Regions from separate parts of the Mesorhizobium sp. BR1-1-2 genome, predicted to be linked through region 2. Evidence: predicted binding sites of a transcription regulator. Region 2 holds the regulator's gene; each other region holds the start of a gene.
What was found. The regulator PhoB, encoded in region 2, activates phosphate uptake and scavenging genes when phosphate is short. The targets are predictions, from matches to a motif close to TGTCATNNANCTGTCAT.
Positions count from the first base shown of each region.

Region 1: a site for PhoB is predicted at 1,983-1,999, ahead of phnC (phosphonate ABC transporter ATP-binding protein). Genes of this name have one in related genera too.
Region 3: a site for PhoB is predicted at 2,734-2,750, ahead of phnF (phosphonate metabolism transcriptional regulator PhnF). Genes of this name have one in related genera too.

Region 1 covers NZ_JAIUID010000004.1:186,555-193,504, reverse strand. The annotation lists gene phnK (phosphonate C-P lyase system protein PhnK) at 1-279, shown strand, start outside; gene phnL (phosphonate C-P lyase system protein PhnL) at 488-1,195, shown strand; gene LB551_RS10540 (DapH/DapD/GlmU-related protein) at 1,192-1,809, shown strand; gene phnC (phosphonate ABC transporter ATP-binding protein) at 2,069-2,917, shown strand; gene phnD (phosphonate ABC transporter substrate-binding protein) at 3,009-3,917, shown strand; gene phnE (phosphonate ABC transporter, permease protein PhnE) at 3,976-4,932, shown strand; gene phnE (phosphonate ABC transporter, permease protein PhnE) at 4,935-6,293, shown strand; gene LB551_RS10515 (sugar phosphate isomerase/epimerase family protein) at 6,364-6,950, opposite strand, start outside.
Region 2 covers NZ_JAIUID010000018.1:58,510-65,459, reverse strand. The annotation lists gene LB551_RS26745 (sugar ABC transporter permease) at 1-110, opposite strand, end outside; gene xylF (D-xylose ABC transporter substrate-binding protein) at 256-1,296, opposite strand; gene LB551_RS26735 (ROK family protein) at 1,553-2,794, shown strand; gene phoB (phosphate regulon transcriptional regulator PhoB) at 2,802-3,491, opposite strand; gene phoU (phosphate signaling complex protein PhoU) at 3,511-4,218, opposite strand; gene pstB (phosphate ABC transporter ATP-binding protein PstB) at 4,244-5,047, opposite strand; gene pstA (phosphate ABC transporter permease PstA) at 5,044-5,895, opposite strand; gene pstC (phosphate ABC transporter permease subunit PstC) at 5,899-6,888, opposite strand.
Region 3 covers NZ_JAIUID010000004.1:194,499-201,448, forward strand. The annotation lists gene LB551_RS10555 (alpha-D-ribose 1-methylphosphonate 5-phosphate C-P-lyase PhnJ) at 1-472, opposite strand, end outside; gene LB551_RS10560 (carbon-phosphorus lyase complex subunit PhnI) at 469-1,581, opposite strand; gene phnH (phosphonate C-P lyase system protein PhnH) at 1,583-2,194, opposite strand; gene phnG (phosphonate C-P lyase system protein PhnG) at 2,194-2,655, opposite strand; gene phnF (phosphonate metabolism transcriptional regulator PhnF) at 2,779-3,522, shown strand; gene LB551_RS10580 (zinc-binding alcohol dehydrogenase family protein) at 3,538-4,554, opposite strand; gene LB551_RS10585 (ABC transporter permease) at 4,621-5,589, opposite strand; gene LB551_RS10590 (sugar ABC transporter ATP-binding protein) at 5,586-6,950, opposite strand, start outside.

The DNA of each region.
Region 1 (6,950 bases), on a different contig from region 2:
GTCACCGGCCCGCGGCTGGTGTTCATGGATGAACCCACGGGCGGCCTCGACGTATCGGTGCAGGCGCGACTGCTTGATCTCTTGCGCGGCCTCGTCACCGATCTTGGCCTCGCTGCCATCGTCGTCACCCATGACCTCGCGGTGGCCCGGCTTTTGTCACAGCGCATGATGGTGATGAAGGACGGGCGCGTCGTCGAAAGCGGCCTCACCGACCGCGTGCTCGACGACCCGCGCGCGCCCTATACCCAGCTTCTCGTTTCTTCGATCCTGCAGGTGTGATCATGGCGCCAAGTCACCCCCCTCTGGCCTGCCGGCCATCTCCCCCTCAAGTGGGGAGATTGGCTGTCACCTCCGCTTTGGCCAATTTTCGACCTCGCGGAATGTACGAGACGCAAAAGCTTCCGATCTCCCCCCTTGCGGGGGAGATCGCCGGCAGGCCGGAGGGGAGCGCCGGCCCGCAAACATACGACAACAGGAGAATCTTCTGATGCCGACCCCGCTCGTTGTCTCCGATGTCGCCAAGAGCTTCACCATGCATCTGCGCGACGGCATCAAATTGCCTGTCGTCGCCGGTGTCTCCTTCTCGATCCGCGCCGGTGAATGCACCGTACTCGGCGGCCCCTCCGGGGCCGGCAAGAGTTCGATCCTGAAGATGCTCTACGGCAATTACGCCGTCGACGAAGGCCAGATCATCGTCGCGCACGAAGCCGGGCTGATTGATCTTGCCAGCGCCAGCCCGCGCACCGTGCTTGCCGTGCGCCGGCAAACGATCGGCTATGTCAGCCAGTTCCTGCGCACCGTGCCCCGCGTCTGCGCACTCGATGTCGTCGCCGAGCCGCTGGTCGAGCGCGGCGAGGAGCGCGAGGCGGCACGGGAAAAGGCACGCGCGCTCTTGGCGCAGCTCAATCTGCCGGAAAAGCTCTGGGCCTTGCCGCCGGCGACCTTCTCCGGCGGCGAGCAGCAGCGCGTCAACATCGCGCGCGGCTTCATCACCGGGCACCCGATCCTGCTGCTCGACGAGCCCACCGCCTCGCTCGATGCAAGGAACCGCGATGTGGTGATCGAACTCATCGCCGCCAAGAAAGCGGCCGGCATCGCCCTGCTCGGCATCTTCCATGACCACGACGTGCGCGAAGCGGTGGCCGACCGCATCATCGACGTCACCGCCTTCGCCCCGGGAAAACTCGCCGCATGAGCAGGAAATTGTCGGAGACGCCGCTGGTCCATCCCACGGCGGAGGTGCAGAACTCGACGCTCGGCCGCTGGACCGAGATCGCCGACCGCAGCCGGGTTTCGGAAAGCGAACTCGGCGACTATTCCTACATGATGCAGGACTGCGCCGTCTGGTGTGCGACGATCGGCAAATTCTCCAACATCGCGGCAAGCGTGCGCATCAACGCCACCAACCACCCGACCTGGCGGCCGACGCTGCACCACTTCACCTACCGCGCATCGGACTATTGGGACGATGCCGAACACGAGAGCGAATTTTTCGCAGAGCGCCGCGCCAGGCGCGTCACAATCGGCCACGATACGTGGCTCGGTCACGGCTCGACAATCCTGCCCGGCGTCACCGTCGGCGATGGCGCCGCGGTTGGCGCCGGTGCGGTGGTATCGAAGGATGTCGCGCCCTACACCATCGTCGCCGGCGTGCCGGCAAAGCCGATCCGCGAGCGCTTCGATCGCCGCACCGCCGAGCGCTATCAGGCGCTTGCCTGGTGGGATTGGGACCATGCAAGGCTGCGCGCCGCCCTCGACGATTTCCGTCAGCTCGAGGCCGAGGCTTTCCTGGAAAAATACGGCGGATGACGGTGGTGAATGGAATAGGGCCGTTCACCATTCACACCCCTGAAATTGAACTCGGACAGGAGGCTGTCTTCTCAAGCCGCCTGCCTTCTGCAGCTTCAGGGGCATGAAGCATTTCGAGGAACTGATGGTCCTGGCCTGATCGCGCACGAAACGGCTGTGGGTGGTAACAAAACTGACATCAATCCGACACCGCAGGTTCATGGCGCTGCGCTAGCGAGGGTCAACAGGACCTTCAACCGCGACTGGACGGGAACGCACCATGTCAGCCACGCTCGAAATCCGCGGCGTCACCCGACGATTTGGCAAGAACACCGCCGTCAACGATGTCAGCATCTCGATCCCGCAGGGTCAGATGGTCGGCGTCATCGGCCGTTCCGGCGCCGGCAAGTCGACCCTTCTGCGTATGGTCAACCGCCTTATCGATCCCAGCCATGGATCGATTTTCTTCGACGGCGCCGAGGTCTCGCAATTGCGCGGTTCGCCGCTCAGGCGCTGGCAGCGCGACTGCGCCATGATCTTCCAGCAATTCAACCTTGTGCCGCGCCTCGACGTGCTGACCAATGTGCTGCTCGGCCGGCTGAACCATCGCCCGACCCTGTCGAACCTTTTCGGCATGTTCTCGCGGACCGAATGTGCGCAGGCGGTCGCCGCCCTTGAGCGGCTCGACATCGCCCGCACCGCGCTGCAGCCCGCCGGCACCTTGTCGGGCGGCCAGCAGCAACGCGTTGCCATCGCCCGCGCCATGATGCAGCAGCCTCGGGTGATCCTGGCCGACGAGCCGATCGCTTCGCTCGACCCGCTCAACGCCAAGGTGGTGATGGATTCGCTGCAGGACATCAATTTGCGCGAGGGCATCACCGTGGTCACCAACCTGCACACGCTGGACACCGCCCGCACCTATTGCAACCGCATCATCGGCATGGCCGCGGGCAAGGTCGTGTTCGACGGGCCGCCGGAGGAGCTTAACCGCGAGGCCGTCCGTCTCGTCTATGGCGCCGACAGCAATGGCGGCGAAATCTCCGAGGCTATCACCTCGACCAGCGTTGCCTTCAAGCAAAAGATCGCCGCATCCGCCGGACCGCTCGAACCCGCATTCCCTGGTTACTGAGAGCGACCTGGATCGCCAGCCCGCGTCAGGGCACCCGTCAAAATCACCAACGCCGCCGGCGCGGGGCCGGAACCCACAGGAGAAAAATTAGATGTTCAGGAAAATGGTTTTTGGCGCCGTTTCGGTGCTCGCAATGGCCACCGGCGCGGCGAATGCCGCCGATATGAAGGAATTCCGCGTCGGCATCCTCGGCGGCGAGAACGAAACCGACCGGCTGCGCAACTACCAGTGCCTGGCCGATCACCTGAAGGCCGAATTCGGCTTCGAGAAGGTCTCGCTGTTCCCGGCCGCCGACTATGACGGTGTCATCCAGGGCCTGCTCGGTGGCACGCTCGATTTCGCCGAGCTCGGCGCTTCCGGCTATGCCAGCGTCGTCCTCAAGGACCCCAAGGCGGTGACCCCGATCCTCACCACCCAGCAGACCGACGGCGCCACCGGCTACTATTCGATCGGCCTGGCGCTGAAGTCCTCCGGCATCACCGACATCAAGTCGGCCAAGGGCAAGAAGCTCGGCTACGCCGATCCGGATTCGACCTCCGGCTATCTGATCCCGCTGACGCAGATTCCGAAGGACACGGGCGCGTCGAACGAAACCTTCTTCGCCTCGACCCAGTTCAATGGCGGCCATGAAAACAACGTGCTCGCCGTGCGTGACGGCAAGGTCGACGTGGCGGTGGACGATTCCTCCGGCATCGGCGACTTCAAGGACGGCTACACCTCCGGCACCTTCCACAAGGAAGTCGCCAAGGGCGCCGTCGACCCCAACGACTTCGTCGAGGTCTGGCGCTCGGGCCTGATTCCGAACGGCCCGCTGGTCGTGCGCACCGCGCTCGGCGACGAGATGGCGGCCAAGCTGGCGGCCTTCTTCACCGACCTGCCCAAGAAGGACAAGGCCTGCTTCGAAGGCGTCGAAGGCGGCGATTTTACCGGCTATGTTCCTGTGAAGGCGGATTTCTACAACGTCATCGTCGAAGCCCGCAAGGCGGCCATCGGCGGCTAAGGGCAAAAATCAGGAAGGGCGGCGTCGAGAAAACGCCGCCCTTCCTGCATGTCCAATCATGACCCTTTCCGTGACAGCTCCTTCCGGCGCCACGCACCAGATGGCCGACGCCTGGCGTCGCCAGACCTCCTTGCGCCGGCTCTACACCGCCATCGGCGTCTGCCTGCTGCTGGTCGCACTTGGCGGCACCATGTGGTTCGCCGACGAGGCCAATGCCGGGCACTTCTTCGACCGGCTGCCGCACATTCTGGATTTCCTGAGCTGGCTCGTTCCCAAGGACTGGAACGATGTCTGGCGGGCGCTGTTCGACATCGCCTCCCCGCATGACACCGGCACGCAGGAATTCAACTTTCCGCTCGGCCGCGCCTATGTCTGGGGCGGTTTCTACATCCCCGAATATTTCGAGCTGATGCTGACCACGCTTAACGTGGCGTTGGTCTCGACATTTATCGGTTTCGTCTTCGCCGTGCCGTTCTCCTTCATCGCGGCGCGCAACCTGACGCCGCATCCGCTGCTGCGGCTTGTCGTCAAGCGCGTCATGGAACTGCTGCGCGCCTTTCCCGAGATCGTCATCGCCGGCCTGTTCGCGGCCATCGTCTCGATCGGCCCGATCGCCGCCATCATCGCCATCGGCCTGCATTCGATCGGTGCGCTGGGCAAGCTGTTCTACGAGATCAACGAGAACATCGACATGCGCGCCGAGGAAGGCCTGCGGGCCGTGGGCGCCAACTGGTTCGAACGGGTGCGCTTTGCCGGTCTGCCGCAGGTACTGCCCAATTTCATGTCCTATACGCTGCTCAGGATCGAGATCAACGTGCGCATCTCCACCATCATGGGCGCGGTCGGCGGCGGCGGCATCGGCGAGGAGCTGAAGCTGTCGATCTCGCGCGGCTTCGGCGCCAAGACCATAGCCTTGGTACTGCTCCTGTTCACGACCATCTTCATCGTCGACCAGTTCTCCGCCTGGCTGCGCCGCAAGCTGGTCGGCGAACAGGCCTTTGTGATGAGCGCCTGATCATGACCGCCACTGAGATCCAGTCGATCGAGGAACGCTTCCCGCACGTGTTCCGCCGGCCGCTCCACAAGCGCTTCGCGCCGCTGCTGCTGCTCGGCGGCATCTTGCTCTACCTGCTCTATGCGCTGTGGTTCTTCAATCTGCCGCAAGTGCTGCGGGAATCGCATTGGGAAAGGCTGCCGCTGTTCCTGACCCAGTGGATCAGTTACGACGTGCAGCCGATCTTCCGCCTCGATGAGCCTGAGATAACGGCCAAATACCCCCGCTTTTCGGTACTCGGCCCCAATCCCGACCCGGATTGGGTTAGGACCAACGCCGACGGTTCGGTGACGGTCCTGATCGACGGCGCGGCGAAGTCGGTCACCTTCGACAAGACACGAGCGACGATCATCGCCGCTGGCAAGAGCGTGCCGGTGGCGCTGGACAGCGGCAAACCGCTGGTCTCGGGACCTGTTCCCGACTGGGTCACCGTGCATGAGGATGAGGTCGTCGCCGACATGGGCTTCGCCGGCGAAGTCCGCGTTGCTCCCGACCGCGTCAGGATCCGCAAGCGCTTTCTCGGCTGGGCGAACTTCGTCTTCGACACACGCTCGCCCTTCTTCGGAAAATCGCCTGGCGAAGTGATATCGCTGATCACATCGGGGCCCGAGCTGAAACCGGGGACCTCCAATCTGGCGCTCGCCGGCGACAACATCTGGAACAATGCGCAGTGGCAGCATGGCGATGTCTGGACAAAGCTGTTGCAGACCATCGTCATGGCCTTTCTCGGCACGGCGCTCGGCGGCATCGTCGCCTTCCCGCTCGCCTTTTTCGCCGCCCGCAACATCACCCCCAACCGGCTGTTAAACCAGTTGCTCAAGCGCTTCTTCGACTTCATGCGCTCCATCGACATGCTGATCTGGGCACTGTTCTTCACGCGCGCCTTCGGACCGGGTCCGCTGGCCGGCAGCGCCGCGATCTTCTTCACCGAGATCGGCACGCTCGGCAAAACCTATTCCGAGGCGCTGGAGAACATCGATGACAAGCCGCGCGAGGGTGTTGTATCGACAGGCGCCAACCGTCTTCTGGTGCAGCGCTACGGCGTGCTGCCGGAAGTGGTGCCGGTGTTCATCAGCCAGACGCTCTATCAGTGGGAATCCAACACCAGAGGCGCAACCATTATTGGCGCCGTCGGCGCCGGCGGCATCGGCCTGAAACTGTGGGAAGCGATGCGCACCAATTCCAACTGGGCCAACGTCTTCTACATGGTGCTGCTGACGCTGGTCGTGGTCTTCATCTTCGACAACATATCCAACTTCCTGCGCCGCCGGCTGAGCCGCACGATCCATGATTACAACAGGTTGCACGCCGAGCGGGGATAGCCTTGGGGTGGAGCATCAAGCGAGAGGGGGGCGCGAAGGAATGCCGGCGTTCGTCGACGGCGAAGCGACCCTAAGCCGCCTTCCTCCACCCGTTCCTGATATGCCTGTACCCATCCCGGTAAACCGCTTCCGGGCTCTCGGAAAAATCGCGCCACACCTTGGTCGCCGCCGCGAGATCCTTCAGCGAACGTCCAAACGCCTCGATCGTCAGCCAATCGTCATAGCCGCTCTTGCGGATGGCCGAGAATGTTTCCTTCCAGGGGATGTTGCCGCGTCCCGGCACGCCGCGATCGTTCTCCGATATGTGGATATGCACGACATTCCTGCGATGCTTCGTATAGGCGCCGATCGGGTCGGCCTCCTCGATATTGGCGTGGAAGGTGTCGTACATCGCCTTGATGTGCGGCCGGTCGATGGCATCGATATGCTCCGACAGGTCGGCCATAGTGTTGAGCAGATAGCATTCGAAGCGATTGAGCGCCTCGAGCCCGATGGTGACGTTCCTCTTGCCTGCATGATCACCGATGGCGCGCTGCGAGGCGACGGAGCGTTTCTTCTCACCCGCGGTCGGGCCGGACCCGGAAAAGGCGCCGAGCGTAGAATGCAGCGGGCCGCTCAAAGTTCGAGCGCCGAGGGCATCTGCACAATCGATCGCCC
Region 2 (6,950 bases):
ATGCCGAGCATGCGCGTGTCGATCTCGGTCGCCTTCAGGAACCGGGCGACGGCGCCGAGCTCCGACGCACGCGCGGTGTCGGCCTGCGGGTTGGACGTCGTGTCGGTCATGATTTTCTCCCACCGGCCTGCCCGTCTGACGCGGATGCCGGAACCCAGCCTAGAAGTTACCCGCCCGGGGCGGAAAAACAAATCTTCTTGAGAAAACGCCGCGGCTTGGCAGCCGCGGCGCTTCAATGCTTGACGTGGTGCAAGATCAGTTGCAGGCCGCGACGCTGCCCGCCGCGACGCCGGCACAGACCTCGTCCTTCTTGATCCAGCCAGCGTCGATGACGACGTTGAGATTGTCCTTGGTGATCGCAACCGGGGTCAGGAACAACGATTTGACGGTGTTCCCGCCGGGCGTGGTGAAGTCCTTGACGCCGGCAATATCGGTCATCTTCTTGCCGTCGGCCAGTTGCGAGGCGATCTCCGCGGCGTTCTTGCCGAGTTCCCGCGCGTCCTTCCACACCGACACGGTCTGCGTGCCGAGCGCGATCCGGTTCAGCGCGGCATGATCACCATCCTGGCCCGACACCGGCACGGTGCCGGCCAAACCTTGAGCCGTCAACGCCGCGACGACGCCGCCGGCAGTGCCGTCATTGGCCGCGACCACCGCGTCGACCTTGTTGTCGTTGGCGGTCAGGAACTGCTCCATGTTCTTCTGGGCGTTGGCCGGCAGCCAGCCATCGGTATAGGCCTCGCCGACATTCTTGATCTTGCCGCTGTCGATGGCGTCCTTGAGCACTTCCATCGAGCCCGAGAACAGGAAATCGGCATTCGGATCCGCACCCGAGCCCTTGATGAAGACGTAGTTGCCTTCCGGCTTCACCTTGAACACTTCGCGGGCCTGCATGCGGCCCACTTCCTTGTTGTCGAAGGTCAGATAGAAAACGTCCTTATTCTCGATCAGGCGGTCATAGCCGACGACCGGAATGCCTTCGTCGAGCGCTTTCTGCACCGCCGGGCCGATGGCGGAGGCGTCCTGCGCCAGGATGATCAGCGAATTGGCGCCCTGCGAGATCAGGCTCTCGACGTCGGTGAGCTGCTTGCCGGGGTTGGACTGGGCGTCGGCGGAAATATACTTGTCGCCGGCGGCTTCGATCGCCTTCTTCATGGCGGCCTCGTCGGTCTTCCAACGCTCTTCCTGGAAGTTCGACCAGGAAACGCCGATGACCTTGTCCTTCGCCTGCGCGACCGACGCGAGCGTCAGCGACATGGCGACACCCGCCAGGATAGCGGCTGTGAATCTCTTCATCTTATCCTCCCTGCGCCGCGTATGGCGCGACCAAACAGGCCCGAAGGCCGGCACAAAGGCTCTATTTTTTCGAGCCTCGAAAAAACACTGGTCCATCGTCGGAACGCTGTCAACGTCGATTCTGATGTATTTTGATGTCCTCGTGAATTTTTTTCGAGCTCCGGAATAAATAATGACAGCCAAGGCCGGTTCTGCCAGTATTTGGCGGTCGCTGGGCCTGGGGAGAGAAGACGGCGACCGGGAGGATGCGAGAAACATGTCGGTCGGAATCCGCCACGACGATCTGCGCCGACGCAATCGGGCGATGGTGATCGCGGCCGTGCGCCGTGCCGGGCAGCCCTCGCGCACCGAGATTGCCGCGACCACCGGGCTCAGCCATTCCACCATATCGGCGATCTCCTCCGACCTGATCGGCGAAGGCATCCTGGCGCAGAGCAAGCCGAGCGAGGCCGGTGCGATGAAACGCGGCCGGCCGCAGATCGGCCTCAGCCTCAACCCTGAAGCCGCGGCGGTGATGACCGTGGTGCTGTCGCTGAATTTCCTCTCCGTCGCCGTCATCGACTATGCCGGCCAGGTGATATCGGAGGAGCAGCGCCGGCTGGACACGCTGACCATGTCGCGCGAGGCGCTGATCGGCGAATGCGTAGCCATCGTCAGGCGGCGGTTCGAGGATCCCGACCTCGACGTCGCCAGCATCGCCCGTATCGCGCTGGCGATCCAGGGCATCACCGACACGGAGGCGCGCGCCATGCTGTGGTCGCCGATCACGCCGCAGACCGATATTGCCTTCGCCGACATACTGGAGGCCGAGTTCGGCATTCCCGCCACCATGGAGAACGATTGCAACATGATGGCGGTGGCGCTGCGCTGGCGCGATCCCCGGCGCTACCGCGACGACTTCATCGCCATCCTGTTGTCACACGGCATCGGCATGGGCCTGGTGCTGAAGGGCGAACTGTTCACCGGCACCCATTCATCCGGAGGCGAGTTCGGCCACATGATCCATCGCCCGGGTGGGGCGCTCTGCCGCTGCGGGCGGCGCGGCTGTGTCGAGGCCTATGCCGGGAACTATGCCATCTGGCGCAACGCGAGGCAGCTTGGCGAGGACACCGAGCCCGTCGATGTCAGCGACGCCGACATGCGTGCGCTGGCGGCCACGGCGCGCGAAAAGGACGGGCCGGAGCGCGAAGCCTACCGCAAGGCCGGTGAGGCGCTGGGCTACGGCCTTGGCAGCCTGTTCGCCCTGATCGATCCGGCGCCGGTCGCCATGGTCGGCGTCAGCGCCGCCGCCTTCGACTTGATCGAGCCGGCTCTGCGCGAAGCCATTGCCCAGACCGCCGGCGGACAGCACTCGAAATCGATTTCCTTCGACACCGAGCCGAACGAACTGCCGCTGATCCGCGAGGGCTGCGCCATGCGCGCGCTGACCTTCGTCGACCAGGAAATTTTCGCACCGGGGGCACAAGCGAAATCAGGCGTGGGCGAGAATGTTGCGTGACATATCCCTAGGCTTCGCGGATCGCATACCCCGCGCCACGGATAGTACGGATCACGTCAGGCATGCGGCCGTTGTTGACCGCCTTGCGCAGCCGGCCGACATGGACGTCCACGGTGCGCTCGTCGATATAGATCGTTTCGCCCCAGACATTGTCGAGCAGCTGGCTGCGCGAGAACACGCGGCCGGGATGGCGCATCATGAATTCGAGCAGACGGAACTCGGTCGGCCCGAGCCGGATCTCGCTCTTCTTGCGGTAGACCCGGTGCGATTCACGGTCGAGCACGATGTCGCCGACCTTGAGCACGCTGGACAGCACTTCCGGCTTGGCGCGGCGCAGCAGCGCCTTGACGCGTGCCATGAATTCCGGCGTTGAGAACGGCTTGACCAAATAGTCGTCGGCGCCGGTGGAGAGACCTCGCACCCGATCGCTTTCTTCGCCGCGCGCCGTCAGCATGATAATCGGCAGCCGCTCGGTCTCGGGCCGCATCCGGAGACGGCGGCAGAGCTCGATGCCGGAAACCGCCGGCACCATCCAGTCGAGCACAAGAAGGTCGGGGACATTCTCCTGCAAGCGGATCTCGGCCTCGTCGCCGCGCGTCACCACCTCGACCTGGTAACCCTCCGATTCCAGATTGTAACGGAGCAGCACACCCAGCGGCTCCTCGTCCTCCACCACCATGATGCGTGGCGCGATCATCGACTGGTCACCCCTGCCGTCACGCCGCTGGCGCCGACATCGCCGTTTCGTCCTGCTTCGGGCGATTGGCGGGCAATTGCGTGCCGGTCAGCACATAATAGGCATTTTCGGCAATGTTGGTCACATGATCACCGATGCGCTCGAGATTCTTGGCGCAGAACAAAAGATGCGTGCAGGCGGTGATGTTGCGCGGATCCTCCATCATGTAGGTCAGCAGCTCGCGGAACACCGATGTGTATTTGACGTCGATGCGTTCATCGTCGGCGCGCAGCTTGGCTAGCGCCGAGGCATCACGGGCGCCATACTCCTCGATCACGCCCTGCACCTGGATCAATACCAGCTGCGCCATGGCATCGATGGAGTGCGACAGGTCGCGCGGCGTGGCGGCCAGGCCGACGGTGCCGACGCGCTTGGCGATGTTCTTGGCGAGATCGCCGATGCGTTCGAGATCTCCCGCCATGCGGATCGAGCCGACGACATGGCGCAGATCGTCCGCCATGGGCTGCCGCTTGGCGATCAGCGTGATGGCGCGGTCGTCGAGTTCGCGCTGGCGCGCATCCATGATCGCGTCGTCGGAGACGACGCGCTGGGCGAGCGCATTGTCGGAATTCAGGAGCGCCTTGGTGGCGCCGCCGACCATCGATGAGGCGAGATCGCCCATGTCGCGGATCAGCCTGCTGATCTGTCCGAGATCTTCGTCAAAGGCTGCGACTGTATGTTCGGCCATGATCTTGGTCCTCGTATGCCTGGGATCAGCCGAAGCGGCCGGTGATATAGTCCTGCGTGCGCTTCTCGCGGGGCGACGTGAAGATCTTCTCGGTGCGGTCGAACTCGACCAGCTCGCCCAGATACATGAAGGCGGTCTGCTTCGACACGCGCGCCGCCTGCTGCATGTTATGGGTGACGATGACGATCGTATAATCGGCCTGCAGCTCGTCGATCAGTTCCTCGATCTTGGCGGTCGACAGCGGATCGAGCGCCGAGGCAGGCTCGTCGAGCAGGATGACCTCTGGCTTCACCGCCACCGTGCGGGCGATGCAGAGGCGCTGCTGCTGGCCGCCCGAAAGGCTGAGGCCACTGGCGTTGAGCTTGTCCTTGACCTCGCTCCACAGTGCCGCGCGCTTCAGCGCCTGCTCGACACGGCCGTCCATCTCGGCCTTGCTGAGCTTCTCATAGAGCCTGACGCCGAACGCGATGTTCTCGTAAATCGACATCGGGAACGGCGTCGGCTTCTGAAACACCATGCCGATCTTGGTCCTGAGCAGGTTGAGGTCCTGCGAACGGTCGAGGATGTTCTGGCCGTCGAGCAGCACCTGGCCCTCGGCGCTCTGCTTCGGGTAGAGCTCGTAGATGCGGTTGAAGACGCGCAGCAGCGTCGATTTCCCGCAGCCCGAAGGCCCGATGAAGGCGGTGACGCTGCGCTCAGGCAGCGACAGGCTGATATCCTTCAGCGCCTTCGACTGGCCGTAGTAGAAATTGAGGTTCTTGACCTCGATCTTGGCTTTCTCGACCGCGACTTCGGGCGTGTTCAACTCGGTGGACAACATCGGTTTCATCTGTCCTCTCTGCGTCCGGTAAGGCTGCGGGCGAAGATGCTCAGCCCGAGAACCGTAAGGGTGATTATGAGTGCGCCGGTCCACGCCAGTTGCTGCCATTCCTCGTAGGGGCTGAGAGCGAACTGGAAGATGGTGACGGGCAGGCTGGCCATCGGCGCGTTGAGATTGCTCGACCAGAACTGGTTGTTGAGCGCTGTGAAGAGCAGCGGCGCCGTCTCGCCGGAAATGCGGGCGATGGCCAGCAATATGCCGGTGACGATGCCCGACAGCGCCGCACGGTAGGCGACCGAGCGGATGACCACCCAGCGCGGCGCGCCGATCGCAGCGCCGGCCTCGCGCAAGGCGTTAGGCACCAGGTTGAGCATGTCCTCGGTGGTGCGCACGACGACCGGGAGGACCAGGATGGCCAGCGCGACGGCACCGGCGATCGCCGAGAAATGTCCCATCGGCCGCACCAGCAGCTCGTAGACGAACAGGCCGACGATGATCGAGGGTGCCGACAGCAGGATGTCGTTGATGAAGCGCACGATCGTGGTGAGGCGCGAGAAGCGGCCATATTCGGCCATGTAGGTCCCAGCGAGGACACCGATCGGCGTGCCGACGATGACGGCGATGACTGTCATCATGATACTGCCGTAGATGGCATTGAGCAGGCCGCCGGCATCGCCGGGCGGCGGTGTCATTTCGGTGAACACAGACAGCGAAACACCCGACAGGCCCTTATAGAGCAGTGCGCCGAGGATCAGCGCCAGCCAGGCCAGGCCGACGCCCGCCGCCGTGACGCATAGCGTCATCATCACGGCATTCCTGCGCTTGCGTCGATTGTGAAGCGATGTGGCCGTCGACATCGGTCAGGCTCCCGTGCGGCTGTCCATGCGCAGCAGCATGTAGCGCGCAAGGGCAAGGATCAGGAAAGTGATGACGAACAGGATCAGGCCGAGCGCCACCAGCGAAGACGTATAGAGATCGCCGTCGGCTTCGGTGAATTCGTTGGCGATGGTTGCCGAGATCGTCGTGCCGGGCGCGAAAAGCGAGGCGCTGATGCGGTGGGCGTTGCCGATGACGAAGGTTACCGCCATGGTTTCGCCGAGCGCGCGGCCGAGGCCGAGCATGACGCCGCCCATGATGCCGACGCGGGTATAGGGGATGACGACGCGGCGCGTGACCTCCCAGGTCGTGCAGCCGATGCCATAGGCCGATTCCTTCAGCACCGCCGGCACCGTGTCGAAGACATCCTTGGTGATCGAGGTGATGAAGGGCAGGACCATGATGGCAAGGATCAGCGCCGAGGTCAAAAGGCCGATGCCGTAGGGCGGACCCGCAAACAGGCTGGAGAGCCCCGGCACGTCGTGGAAAAGCTTGATGATGAAGGGCTGCACCGTCGTCTGCAGGAACGGCGCGAACACGAACAGGCCCCAGATGCCGTAGATGATGGAGGGTATGCCGGCAAGCAGCTCGACGGCGATGCCGATGGGGCGCCGGAGTGGCCGCGGGCAGAGTTCGGTAAGGAAGATGGCGATGCCGATGCCGATGGGAACGGCGATCAGGATAGCGATGGCGGCGGTGACGATGGTTCCGTAGATCGGGGCCAGCGCCCCGAAATTCTCGGTAACCGGGTTCCACGATTCGGTCGTCAGGAAGGAGAACCCGAATTTCGACAGCGCTTCCCACGAGCCGGCAAACAGCGAAATCGCCACGCCGCCGAGGATGAGCAGGACGAGGATGGCGGAAAAGCGTGTCGCCGCCCGGAAAATCGTATCGGTGAGCGCGAAGCGCCGGACCGTCGCTTCCCTGGCCCGCATGGCGGCCGACGATGGCATGGCTTCGGAGACGGCGGTCATCTGGCCCTCGCGTTTCAAGGAAGACAGGGAGGGCGCCGTGAAGCGCCCTCCTCATTCAGCAG
Region 3 (6,950 bases), on a different contig from region 2:
GCATGAGGCCGTATTCCTCCAGCGCATGCATCTTGCGCGTTTCGGTCTCGCGCGGCTCGAGGAAGCGCAGGGGCTCGGGGATCGGCACCTGATAGACCAGCACCTGGCCCGCGGCGAGCGGATGTTCGGGAATGCGGTGGCGGGTCTGGATGATGTTGGCGCTGGCGGTGTCGGTCGTCACCGCCACATTGGCGACCTTCTTGAAGAAGGCGCGGATCGAGACCGCGTTGGTGGTGTCGTCGGCGCCCTGGTCGATGACCTTCAGCACATCGTCGGAGCCGATGATCGAAGCGGTGACCTGGACGCCGCCGGTGCCCCAGCCATAGGGCATCGGCATTTCGCGGGAAGCGAACGGCACCTGATAGCCGGGAATGGCGATGCCCTTGAGGATCGCACGGCGGATCATCCGCTTGGTCTGCTCGTCGAGATAGGCGAAGTTGTAACTGGCGATGTCGGTCGGTTGCGCGCTCATTCCGCGGCCTCTCTCTTGTTTTCAACCTTGCCGCCGTTTTCGCGGGCGTCATGCTCGGCGCGCATCCGGCGCACGAGGTCGAGTTCGGCCTGGAAATCGACATAATGCGGCAGCTTCAGATGTTCGACGAAGCCGGTCGCCTGGACGTTGTCGGAGTGCGAGATGACGAATTCCTCGTCCTGGGCGGCGGCGACAATGTCCTCGCCGAGTTCGCTCGCACGAAGAGCGCGGTCGCAGAGCGCCATGGCCATCGCCTTGCGCTCGCTCTGTCCGAAGACCAGGCCATAGCCGCGGGTGAATTGCGGCGGCGCCTTGGCCGAGCCCTTGAACTGATTGACCATCTGGCATTCGGTGACGCGCACCGTGCCGAGCGGCACCGCGAAAGGCAGTTCGGGCACGTCGAGTTCCAGCTCGACCTCGCCGATGCGGATCTCGCCGACGAAGGGATGGTTGCGGGCATAACCGCGCTGCGTGGAATAGCCGAGCGCCAGCAGGAACCCCTCGTCGCCGCGCGACAGCGCCTGCAGGCGGATGTCGCGGGCCATCGGGAATTCAAGTGGCTCGCGGGTGATGTCGCCGGGTGCATGGTCCTGCGGCATGTCTCCGTCCGGCTCGATCAGCCCTTCGCGAGCGAGGATCGCCGAGACGCGCGGCATTGCCTGCGCTTCCGTCTCGCGCCGCAAGGGCGCGGGGACATCGGCGCCGGCGGCAAGCTCGGGATCGAGCAGCCGGTGCGTGTAGTCGAAGGTGGGCCCAAGCAACTGGCCGCCGGGCAGGTCCTTGTAGGTCGCCGAAACGCGACGTTCGACCAGCATGGTGGCGGTGTCGATGGCATTTGTATAGCCAAAGCGCGGCAGCGTGGTGCGGTAGGCCCGCACCAGGAAGATCGCCTCGATCATGTCGCCACGCGCCTGCACGATGGCGAGCGCGGCGAGTTCCCGGTCGTAGAGCGAGCCTTCGCTCATCACCCGGTCGACGCCGAGCGCCAGCTGTTCGACAATCTGGTCGAGGCGCAGCGCCGGCACCGAGCGATCACCGCGCCGACGGTCGGCGAGCAGGCTGTGAGCATTGGCGATTGCCGCTTCGCCGCCTTTTACCGCGACATACATGCTAGGTCTCCATCGTCTTGATGCGTGTCGTCCGCGGCAGGCAGGCGAGGCTGTCATGTGCCGCCAGGATGATGTCGACGCCGCGCGGAAAGCGCCTGATATTCTGCTTCCACTGCTCGATGAAATGACGCGGCATCACCGCGGGTGCGATCGCTGCCGTGTTCTCGATGCCGGGACCTTCGAGCAGCAGCGGCGTGCCTGACGTGAGATCGCCGACCTGCAGGATCAGTGTGGTCGAGCGGTCGGGGTAGTCCTGCGTGCCTTGCGAGAAACCGTCGAGCGCCATCATCTCGGCCGGCGAGGCGATCAAAGCGAAATGCGCGTCGGCCGGGGTGTTGGCCAGCGGCGCGCCGCTGTGAAAGCCGAGCCAGGATATGACCGCCGCCGAGGCGTGCAGGGCCGGGTCGAGCCAGAGCGGCGTATCGTTGTCGCACAGTGCCAGCGCGACCGCGCCGGTTGTCGCCGAAAGAGGCGCCGGAGGGCGGGCCAGGGCCGGCAAGGGCTGCACGCTGCCCGGCCGCGCCATCGCGTCCATGACGGCGCGAAACACCGTCTGGGCGTTGAACACCGGATCGGCGAACCCGCCCTCGATCGATTGCGCTGCGATGTCCATCAGTCTTCTCCGCGAACCATGGTGAAGAAATCCACCTTCGTCGCCGCCGTCTCGGCGCGGCGCTTATCTCGTGCCGTGGTCAGGGCGGCCCGCAGCGGCGCGAGAAGGCCCGTTTCGACCGCCTGCCGGTGAGCGGGGTCCTGCCACAGCGCGTCGGCGATGGCTGCCAGCTTCGCCTTCTGCTTGTCGCGTCCGAGCGCATAACAATGGCCGACCTGTCCGGATGGCAGGCGCACGGTGGCGCGGGTCACGGTGGCTTCGCCAACATTGAAGGGCGCGCCGCCGCCGCCGATGCGGCCGCGCATGGTGACCAGGCCGGTCTCTGGACCGCGCAGCAGTTCGGCCTCGGCAGGCAGGCCGGATTCATTCCAGAAGCGAACGATGTCGTCGCCGCTGGACTGCGCCAGGGTTGCCATGGCCGCCTTGCGTTCCGCCTGGTCGCGGGCTTCCTGTCCTCGCATGAGTAACATCCCTTCGTTACAATTTGTCTATTGATATAGACAACTATACAAATTATAATCCATATGTAGCGCGAGTCCATGACGGGCGCGTGACAAATGCGGGTAAGGGCTGAGACCGGGGATATGACGGGGGGGTCCGACAGCATCGAGCGGCGCAGCGGCGTCTCCCTGTGGCGGCAGATCGCCGACAGGATCCTGCATGCGATCGCCATCGGCGATTTCGCCGAGAATGCCGCGCTGCCGCCGGAGATGGCGCTGGCCGAGCGCTATGGCGTCAACCGTCACACGGTGCGCAGCGCCATCGCGGCGCTCGTGCAGGACGGGGTGCTGCGGGCCGAGCAGGGGCGCGGCACTTTCGTGCTGTCGCGCAGGCGGCTGTCCTATCCGATCGGTGCGCGCACGCGATTTTCGACCGGCTTGCAGGGCCAGGCCTCGGAGCGGCACATCGTGCTCCTCGCCTCATCGGTCGAGCCCGCCAGCCGGCGCGTCGCCGAAGCCTTGGGCCTTACCAGGGGATCGGATGTCATTCGCCTGGAGACGCGCGGCGAGGCCGACGGGCAGCCGGTGTCGCGCGCCTCCGGCTGGTTCGACGCCAAGCGCTTCGCCGGCATCGATGCCGCCATGGCCGAGACCGGATCGATCACCGCATCGCTCAAGCGTTTCGGCATAGACGATTATCTCAGGCAATCGACGGTGCTGTCGGCGCGTCATGCCGATGCTTCCGACCTTGCCGACCTAGATCTGCAGCCGGGCGGCATCGTGCTGGTCACGGTGGCCGTCAACATCACGCCGGACGGCCAGCCGATCCAGTTCGCCGAGGCGCGCTTCCCGGCGGAGCGGGTGGAGCTGAAACTGTCGGCATTGTGAGCGCGGGACGGTTGTCTATCCGATCTCTATCACGGCCTTGATCAGGCCGGATTTCTCATGCGCCCAGCGGGCGAGGTCACGGGGCGTGTCGGCGAGCGCGGTACGGTGGGTGACGAGCTTGGCGAGCGGCACCGCGCCATCGCGGATCGAGGCGGCGACGTGGTCGAAGTCGGCCCGCAAGGCATTGCGGCTGCCGACAAGCGTCATCTCGCGCTTGTGGAATTCGGGGTCGGAAAAAGCGATGTCGTCCTTGACGACGCTGACCAGCACCAGTGTCCCGCCATGCGCGACATGGGCAAAGGCCGACTGCACCGAGGCGGTGTTGCCGGTGGCGTCGAAGACCACGTCGAAACCCTCGCCTGATGTCGCTTCGCTGACCAGATCGGATGCCGCGCCGCGCGACCCGTCGAGGGTCTTGAAGTCGAGTTCATTGGCGGCGAAGCCAAGCCTCTCGCTGCTCATGTCGAGCAGCGTCACGTCGAGCCTGGCGATGCGGGCGAAGATGGCGGTGCCGAGCCCGATCGGTCCGGCGCCGATGACGAGCGTCCGTGCGCCGGGATCGGCACGCGAGCGCCGCACCGCATGGGCGCCGATGGCCAGGAATTCGACGGCCGCGGCATCGGCCAACGACAGGCCGTTGGCTGGATAGAGGTTTTGTGCCGGGACAAGGATCTGTTCGCACATGGCGCCGTCGCGATGCACGCCGAGCACTTCGATCCGGACGCAACAATTGGGCTTGCCGTGCCGGCAGGCAATGCATTTGCCGCACGCCAGATAGGGATTGATGATGACCGGCTCGCCCTTGGCAAGAGCAACGCCTTCACCCGCCTCGACGATGGTCCCCGACACTTCGTGGCCCATGATGCGGGGGTAGGCGAGGAAGGGATGCTTGCCCTCGAAGATGTGGTAGTCGGTGCCGCAAATGCCGACATGGCTGACCGCCACCAGCGCCCAGCCGGCAGGCGGTGATCCAGGGGCGGGACGGTCTTCCACGACAAGGTCGCCGGGCGAACGGCAGACAACGGCTTTCATGCTTCAATCCAGTCGGTTTCATGAAATCGCCGGCCGATCTTCCGGTCAGGCGATCGATTTCAGTGGTTACTTGCCGCCGCGGCGGCGCAGGCCATCGAAATAGACGATGACGATGATCAACATGCCGGTGATGACGCGCTGCCAGAACGTGTTGACGTTGAGCAGGTTGGCGCCGTTGTTGATGGTGGAGAGGATGAACGAGCCGATCAGCGGCCCGTGCACCGAACCGATGGCGCCGAACAGCGACGTGCCGCCGATCACCGACGAGGCGATGGCTTGCAGCTCATAGGTGTCGCCCTGCGTCGGATTGCCGATGCCGATGCGCGACGCGAGCAGCACGCCGACAAAGGCCGCGCACAGGCCGGACAGCACATAGGCCATGTAGATCGTGCGCGGCACGTTGACGCCGGAGAGGCGCGCGGCTTCCGCGTTCGAGCCGACGGAGAAGAGATAGCGTCCCCATCGCGTGTGATGCAGGAAGACGTAGGAGGGCAGGGCAACCACGATCACCATCCAGAACAGATAGGGGATCCCCAGCAGCGAGCCGCGCGAAAACGCCTGGAACGCGTCGCTGTTGATCGATATCGAATTGCCATTGGTCATCAGGAGACCGATGCCGCGCAGCGAGGTCATGGTCGCCAGCGTGATGATGAAGGGCGGCAGGCCCATCCTGACGATGCCGAAACCGTGGAACAGGCCAATGGCGACTCCGACCAGCAGCGTCGCCAGTACCGCGATCCAGACCGGCCAGCCGGCATTGATCAGTAGCGCGACGATGACGGTGGCGAAGCCGACGATGGCGCCGACCGAAAGGTCGATGCCGCCGGTGATGATGACGAATGTCTGGCCGACGGCCAGGATGGCGATCAGAGAACCCTGGCGCAGCAGGTTGGTGATATTGAGCGCCGAAGCGAAGGACGGCGTGGCGACCGCCAGGATGACCCACATCAAAAGCAGCAGGCCAAGCAGCGTCAGCCCGAACAGGGCATTGTAGTTGCGCTTCGGCTTTTCGGCAGGGATCGCCTCGGTGCTCATGTCTGTCCTCCCGTCTTTTCTTGTTTCTCGGCCAGGGCTTGGCTCAGAATGTCCTCGTGATCGGCGGTGCGGAAACCATGCGTGGCCACCAGTTTGCCGCGCCGGAACACATGCAGCGTGTCAGCCAGTTCGTAGACCTCGGGCAGATAGGACGAGATCAGGATGATGCCCGCGCCCTTGGACAACAGCACACTGAACAGCCGGTAGATCTCGGCCTTGGTGCCGACATCGACGCCGACCGTCGGTTCGTCGAAGATGAACAGTTTGGCGCCGTGCGCCAGCCACTTGCCGATGACGATCTTCTGCTGGTTGCCGCCCGACAGGCTGGAGGCCAGCGCGCCGCGCGTCGGCGTCTTGATCCTGAGGTCGGCGATCTGCCGGTCCGCCTCGGCCTTTTCCTGCGCAGACGAGATCAGCAGATTTTTCGATATGCGCTTATAGATCGGCAAATTGAGATTCAATGCGACCGGCAGGTTGAGGCACAGGCCCTGGTCGCGGCGGCTTTCCGGCGCCAGCGCCATGCCGAGCTTGATGGCGTCGTGCTCGGAGTTGACCTGCACCTCCTTGCCTTCCCACAACACCTGGCCGGCCGATTTGCGGTGGCGGCCATAAAGGGTGGTGACGAATTCGCTGCGCCCGGCTCCGATCAGGCCGTAGAGCCCGACGATCTCGCCCGCGCGCACCGACAGCGAGACATTCTCGAAACCCTTGCCGGACAGGTTCCGCGCCTCGGCGATGACGGCGCCCGGCGTGAAATGCTCCTTGTGGTAGATCTGCTCGATCGAGCGGTTGATCATCAGCTTGACCAGCTCCGGCTCGTTGGTCTCGGCGATGTTTCTGGTACCGACCAGCATGCCGTCACGCAGCACCGAGACGCGGTCGGCGAGTTCGAACACCTCCTCCATGCGATGGCTGATGTAGATGATGGTGACGCCTTCACCCTTCAGGCGGCGGATCAGCGTGAACAGCTGGTCGGCCTCCTTGCGGGTGAGATAGGCGGTCGGCTCGTCGAAAATCAGGAATTTGGTGCCGCGCACGGTGGCGCGGGCGGCGGCGATCAGCTGCTGCTGGCCGATGGTGAGATCGCCGAGCACGACATGCGCCGGCAGGTCGAAGCCGAGACCGTCGATGATCTTCTGCGCTTCCCTGACCATGGCCCGCTGCTGGAGGATGCCGAAGCGCGAGTTCTCCTCGCCGAGGAACATATTGGCGGCGACGGTCAGGTGGCGGCAGAGCACGACTTCCTGGTGCACGGCGTTGATGCCGAGGGCCATGGCTTCGTGCGGCGTCGCCAGGGCAGCCGGCTTGCCTTCCCACACAACCTCTCCGGAGGTGCGCGGGATGACGCCGGTCAGGAGTTT